DNA from 3 places in the Litoribrevibacter euphylliae genome. Region 2 is predicted to be linked to each of the others. Evidence: predicted binding sites of a transcription regulator. Region 2 holds the regulator's gene; each other region holds the start of a gene.

The links. The regulator FliA, encoded in region 2, starts transcription of late flagellar genes. The targets are predictions, from matches to a motif close to CTAAAGTTNNNNNNNNNNCNGCCGATA.
Positions count from the first base shown of each region.
Region 1: ACFOEK_RS04265 (flagellinolysin) is a predicted target of FliA. The motif match lies at 1,067-1,093, and genes of this name have one in related genera.
Region 3: ACFOEK_RS03075 (flagellin N-terminal helical domain-containing protein) is a predicted target of FliA. The motif match lies at 1,059-1,085, and genes of this name have one in related genera.

Region 1 is NZ_JBHRSZ010000002.1:566,847-569,119, reverse strand. Features, by position in the region: gene ACFOEK_RS04265 (flagellinolysin) at 1-1,032, opposite strand, end outside; gene ndk (nucleoside-diphosphate kinase) at 1,217-1,642, shown strand; gene rlmN (23S rRNA (adenine(2503)-C(2))-methyltransferase RlmN) at 1,794-2,273, shown strand, end outside.
Region 2 is NZ_JBHRSZ010000002.1:135,101-137,373, reverse strand. Features, by position in the region: gene ACFOEK_RS02380 (MinD/ParA family protein) at 24-842, shown strand; gene ACFOEK_RS02375 (RNA polymerase sigma factor FliA) at 897-1,640, shown strand; gene cheY (chemotaxis response regulator CheY) at 1,756-2,133, shown strand; gene ACFOEK_RS02365 (protein phosphatase CheZ) at 2,165-2,273, shown strand, end outside.
Region 3 is NZ_JBHRSZ010000002.1:295,075-297,347, reverse strand. Features, by position in the region: gene ACFOEK_RS03080 (flagellin N-terminal helical domain-containing protein) at 1-720, opposite strand, end outside; gene ACFOEK_RS03075 (flagellin N-terminal helical domain-containing protein) at 1,174-2,273, shown strand, end outside.

The sequences.
Region 1 (2,273 bases), 430 kb from region 2:
TTCACCGCCGGCGGCCACAATGGCGTCATGTAAATAACGAACCGCTATGGTTGAAGATGAATATTCGGCACTGGTTCCACCCCACGCGGCGGGTGCGCCGGTAAAGCCTTGGGATACTAAGGCGCTGGAACTGCCTGCTGCGGCAAGATCTATGGCAATGCGTTCGTCGGCGCCGTGAATGAACTCTGCGGCTCCTTCTTTAAACCAAGTATTAAGTTCGCCCCAGTTAGTGCTTACTGCCATGACAGCGTGAACCATTTCATGAGCAATGATTCGGTCATTATAGAAAGGCTCTGTCCCGCCATTTGGTAGGTTGGCTGGTCGAAAGTCTTCCATGTCGATATACAGTTCAACACTTCCATTGACGGCTGGGCCGGATGCTCCTACTAGGGTTTGAACATAAGCCGCGGTGCCACCAGGGCCGTCACTTTCCGGGTCTCCTGTATCTGCAAGGAAAATTCCCAGGGTTTGGCCATCTCCGGTCAGGCCATAAAATTCTTCAATTAAGTTTTCTGAGGATTCGAGCCAGCCGGTTGTGAGTCCGATCATAACGGCGGTTTTGGTTTCATCGTCTTGTAAGGATACGATGCCGTTATCTTCGAGTGGTGATGAGCTGTCATTGAGTAGATTGATGCCGTTGTATCTGGAGTGCTTGGCAGCAAAATTAATACCTTCAAGAAGGTAATCCACTTCAATTTGCATGGCTTCACGTTCAAAGTCACTGTTTGTGCCATTGGCTGCTTGTAAAGCAAGTACTCGAATGCGTTGTATGTTGTCGGTTATGGTTTCCAGGCCACCTTCGGCAGTTTGAATAAGGGATATGCCGTCATTTGCATTACGAATAGCGACGGTAGATTCACGAATACGAGCTTCCATTCGGGTAGATATGGCAAGGCCCGCTGCATCATCCGCTGCGCTGTTAATTCGCAGGCCAGACGAAAGCCTACGGAACACCGTACTCATTTCGGTTTCAACGCTGTTTAAATGCCGTTGGGCCCGTAAGGCAGCAATATTGGTATTGATTATCTGCATCTACTTTGCGAACTTTTATCCCTATTCAATCCCTTATCGCCAGATCTTTAGTAACCTTTAGTTTTTATAGTTAAATAGTCGCAACATTTGTTGTATGAGTGGGCTAGTAAACTTAATGGGAAGTGACGTATAATCCGCTCGATTTTTTTATACAGTTAAATACACATTTTTGAGGGATAGTTTCATGGCGGTAGAGCGCACTCTTTCTATTGTTAAACCAGATGCAGTTGGCAAAAACGTAATTGGTGAAATCCTTGCTCGTTTCGAAAAAGCAGGTCTACAAATCGTTGCTGCTAAAATGCTTCAACTGGACGACGAAAAAGCTGGCGGTTTCTACGCTGAGCACAAAGAACGTCCTTTCTTTAAAGATCTTGTTGAATTCATGACTTCTGGTCCTGTTGTTGTTCAGGTTCTTGAAGGTGAAGGCGCAATCGCTAAAAACCGTGATCTTATGGGTGCAACTAACCCACAAGAAGCTGAAGCTGGTACTATCCGTGCTGACTTCGCTCAGAGCATCGATGCAAACGCTGTACACGGTTCTGATTCTGCAGCTTCTGCTGAGCGTGAAATCGCTTACTTCTTCGCTGCTGAAGAAATCTGCGCTCGCTAAGTTTTAGCTTTTGCGTACATTAAGCCGAGGCCCTGGTTGCTTCGGCTTTGTGCTTTCTGGATAATGCGTATTTGAAACGCATCAAATTAATAGTTTTCTCGTTTTACAATCGATTTATCGACCGTAAATCCTGGATTAAAGGTGAGTCATCATGAGTTCCGCTCCTGCTAGTCAAGACACTACATCCCAAGTTATCACTACCGATAGCCAGTCATCCCTCCAAAAAGTAAATCTGTTAGGGCTTTCACTCGATAAAATGATCGAGTTTTTTGAAAGCATCGGAGAAAAGAAATTTCGCGCGGTTCAGGTGATGAAGTGGATTCACCAATACGGTATTGATAATTTCGATGATATGACCAACGTTGGGAAAGCACTAAAAGCTAAGCTAGAAAAAGTGTCTGAAATCAGACCGCCAGAAGTCGTTTATCATAACTTTGCAGATGACGGTACCCGTAAGTGGGTGATTCGTGTTGAAGGCGGCAGTTGTATCGAGACGGTATTAATTCCGGCGGAAGGTCGAAATACACTTTGTGTCTCTTCACAAGTAGGTTGTTCTTTAGATTGCAGTTTTTGTTCAACCGGGAAGCAAGGTTTTCAGCGTAATTTGAGTGCGTCTGAAATTATCGGTCAA
Region 2 (2,273 bases):
AATAATGTGCCACGGGAGTAGGTATGAGTAGTAGTCCGGTACAAGTCATAGCAGTAACAGGTGGTAAAGGCGGCGTTGGTAAAAGTAACGTTGCTTTAAACCTTGGGATTGCCTTGTGCGAGAAAGGACGTAGAACCGTTCTATTGGATGCGGATTTAGGATTGGCGAATATCGATATTTTGTTAGGTATTTCGTCAACTAAAACCTTGGAAAACGTGTTGGACGGGGAATGCGATCTACAGGACATTATGGTGCCTGGGCCAATGGGGCTTAAGATTGTGCCGGCATCATCTGGTACAAAACATATGGTTAACTTGTCTTCTCAGCAGCATGCAGGTTTAATCCATGCGTTCAGTGAAGTCGCGCATCAAATGGATGTGCTGATTGTGGATACAGCGGCAGGCATCGCTGATGATGTGATCAGTTTTGTTCGGGCGTCTAATGAAGTTTTAGTGGTTGTGACTGATGAGCCGACGTCAATAACGGATGCCTATGCATTAATTAAGCTGCTGAATCGGGATTATGGGATGTACCGTTTCCGGGTTGTGGCAAATATGGTGAAAACGCAACAAGATGGTCGTAATTTGTTTGCTAAACTCACCAAAGTAACAGATAGATTTTTAGATGTAGCTTTGCAGTATGTCGGTTGTGTTCCATTTGATGAATCTGTCAAAAAAGCGGTGCAACGTCAAAAAGCTGTATTAGAGGCCTATCCAAGATCGAAAGCTTCAGTCGCTATTCGAGCTTTGGCTCAAAAGGCAGACGCTTGGCCTTTGCCAACGTCGTCAAAAGGACATCTGGAATTTTTTGCAGAGCAGCTGGTTCACTACAACGTAGGTTAATCATGTTGATTCTGCTAAAACCATCAAAGACTGAAGAACGTATAGGGTATTGCTATGGCTGCAGTTAATGGGGTTGCTATGTATTCAGAGACGGATCCGAAAAGTTCCCAAGCCCTTGTCCAGCAGTATGCCGGTCTGGTAAAGAAAATTGCTACCCATTTAATGGGGCGATTACCGCCGTGTGTTCAATTGGATGATTTAATCCAGTCAGGCATGATTGGTCTTCTTGAGGCCGCGAAGAAATACGACGCGTCTAAAGGGGCTAGTTTCGAAACTTACGCGGGAATTCGTATTCGGGGTTCCATGTTGGATGAAATTCGTCGAGGCGATTGGGCGCCACGATCGGTGCATAGAAATAGCCGCCGGGTGTTGGATGCCATCAAGCAAGTCGAAGGGCAAACCGGCCGTGACGCGCAAGATCATGAAGTTGCTAAAGAATTAGGTATATCGGTCGATGAATACCACAGTTATCTACAGGATTCGGTTGGCAGTAAACTATTTAGCTTTGAAGAGTTAATCGCCGAAGGTGAGTATCAGCAGGATGATATCCATGGTACTACCCCTGGTCCTTTTGATGATGTTGCCAAGCAACGTTTTCGCAGAAAACTAACCGAAGCAATTACACGTTTACCTGAGCGAGAACGTTTAACGTTGGCGCTGTATTACAACGAAGAATTAAACTTGAAGGAAATTGGTGAGATTTTGGGGGTAAGTGAATCGCGGGTAAGTCAGATTCACAGTCAAGCGGCTCATAGATTAAAATCAAGACTGCTTGAATGGAATGACGAGACTGCGTAAAAACGGCATAATAACTGGATAGTCTAGAACTAACGGCTACACTTATCTTACAACCATATTCGAAGGGAAAAATCATTTTCCATCAAGGTCTTGGGAGGTCATCTTGGACAAGAATATGAAAATTCTAATAGTTGACGATTTTTCAACTATGAGAAGAATTATTAAAAACCTTTTGAAAGATTTGGGATTCACAAATACTCAAGAGGCAGATGATGGAAGTACAGCGTTACCTATGTTGAAAACAGGTGACTTTGACTTCCTTATTACTGATTGGAACATGCCAGGCATGACAGGGATTGATTTGCTTCGAGCTGTTCGTGCTGATGATGCGTTATCACACATGCCCGTGTTGATGGTAACTGCGGAAGCAAAGCGTGAGCAAATCGTAGCAGCCGCGCAGGCGGGGGTGAACGGTTACGTTGTTAAGCCTTTTACCGCTCAAGCGTTGAAAGAAAAAATCGAAAAAATCTTTGAACGTGTAGAAGCCGGTTAAGTATCTGTGACCGTTCTCTAAGGGGAACCGAATGTCTGAGAAAAAAAGCGGTCACCTGGATGACTTTCAGGAATCGATCCGTGAACACACCAAAGCACTTACCGAAGCCGTAGAGGCAGGGGATTTCACAAGTGCTATTC
Region 3 (2,273 bases), 160 kb from region 2:
ACCGGTTTCTTCGGATTTCTCATTGATTGCTGCTACTTTTGCGATAGCGCTTCCGCTTTTATCTGTTGATGACGCTGTATCATCTGCACCAGAGGATGTGCCGATAGTCACGCCATTAATAATGAGATCGCCAGTAGATAATGCATTAGGGCCTGTTGATGCAGCGGTACTGGTGGTGCCAAAGCCACTAATACCTGCCGTTGCTCCAGCACCTAAGACATCGGTGGTCATTTGGCCGATCGAAATGTCTATGGTGTCACCATTGTTTGGACCAATCTGGAATGTAGTTGCTTCGAAAGAGCCATCCAACAGTGGCTGCCCGTTAAAGGTCGTATCTTCTGCGACTCGTTGGATTTCACTTACGAGCTGCTGAACCTCTAAGTTCAGTGCTTCACGGTCGGTAGAATCATTAGTTCCGTTGGCTGATTGAAGTGCAAGTTCACGAATTCGAAGTAAAGATTCAATTACGGTATCTAGTGCGCCTTCAGCTGTTTGGGCTAGAGAAATACCGTCGGCTGCATTTCGAGTCGCTTGTTGCGTACCCTCGATTTGGGCGTCAAAGCGGGTAGAAATTGCAAGGCCTGCTGCGTCGTCCCTAGCACTGTTGATTCGCAAACCAGAAGACAAACGTTGTAATGCGGTTTGGTTTTCTCTCTGCGACTCATTCAAGTTACGTTGCGCGTTAATCGACGCAATGTTGGTGTTAATAATCTGAGGCATGGATAACTCCTTCTCATTTTCTCAAGAATTTGAATGAGATGGCAGGACAGCTAGAACCGCATAGGTATTCCTTGCTTACCACTGTCACTGCAAACTCTTGCCGTTAACTTGATAATGTTTTTGGCTTGCTTGAAATAAGGCAGATGCTAGGCCAGAAATTAAAAAGTCATTATTTTTCAGTTGGTTATATTTTGTTTTATGAGGTTGTTTGAGAGGTTGTTGGTTCAAGAGGCAAGTACTCGCCGTAAATCTGTCAGGTTAATAACAGAAAGCGTTAAAGCTTGAGGCTAGGCTGCCGATAAAGATGTCATTGGAGAAGCTAAAGGTGCAATATTTTTCTAAAGCTGAAAAAAAAATTGCCGATAAAACTCTTTGAGATGGGTTGTTTGCCACTTAAATGTCAATCCGGATCAATTCGTCAAACGACGAACAAAAAAATACGGAGAATGAACCATGCCACAAATTATTAATACCAATATTGCATCTTTGAATGCACAGCGTAACTTGAACAGCGCACAAGCTGGTAACGATACCGCTTTACAGCGTTTGTCTTCGGGCTTACGTATTAACAGCGCAGCAGATGATGCTGCGGGTCTTTCCATTTCAACGCGTTTCGATTCTCAGATTAATGGTAATAATCAAGCGATTCGTAACTCTGCTGATGGTGTATCTCTAGCTCAAACGGCTGAAGGTGCACTTGATTCAATTACAGACAGCTTGCAGCGTATTCGTGAACTAGCTGTTCAGTCTGCGAACGGCACGAACAACGCTATCGACCGTGAAGCTTTGAACTTAGAAGCTCAGCAGTTGATTGATGAAATTGAAAATGTCTCGCAAACAGCTAACTTCAACGGAACGTCTCTGTTGGATGGTTCGTTCACTGGAATTACTTTCCAAACGGGTGCGAACGTAGGTAACTCCATTGAGGTGTCTATTGGTGAAGTGACGACTAGTACCCTAGGTGTTGCTGAAACTGCAGGTGTTAGTGCAATGGGTGGTGAAATTACTGCTGATGTTCTTACTGGTGCCGCATCTGTTAACTATGTCGATAATCAGGCTAATGCACTTGCAAATGGTGATTTAGTGATTAATGGTGTGTCCATTGATGCATCAAAATCAGCAGCTGATACTTCATCTACTGCATTTTCTGCTTCTAGTGCTATTGCTAAAGCAGCTGCAATTAATGAGAAGTCCGATGAAACAGGTGTGACGGCTGTAGCACTGGAGACAGTGGTTCAAGGCCAGGCGTTATCGGCTGGTGGTAATACCTATGCTGATGACTCGGGTACCCTTGAAATTAACGGTGTATCAATTGCTATCTCGACTGCGGCTAACCTGGATGCGGATACTAACCGTGAAGCGATAGCAGCAGCCATTAATGCTGTGTCCGGTCAAACCGGTGTTACTGCGATTAATACTGGCGATGACGATACGGGTATTACCTTATCAGCGGCTGATGGTCGCAATATTGCCATTAGTTCATTCACTATGGCCACTGCGACACAGACGGCTCAGCTAGGTTTAGGCACATCTCTTGATACGGGTGTTGCAAG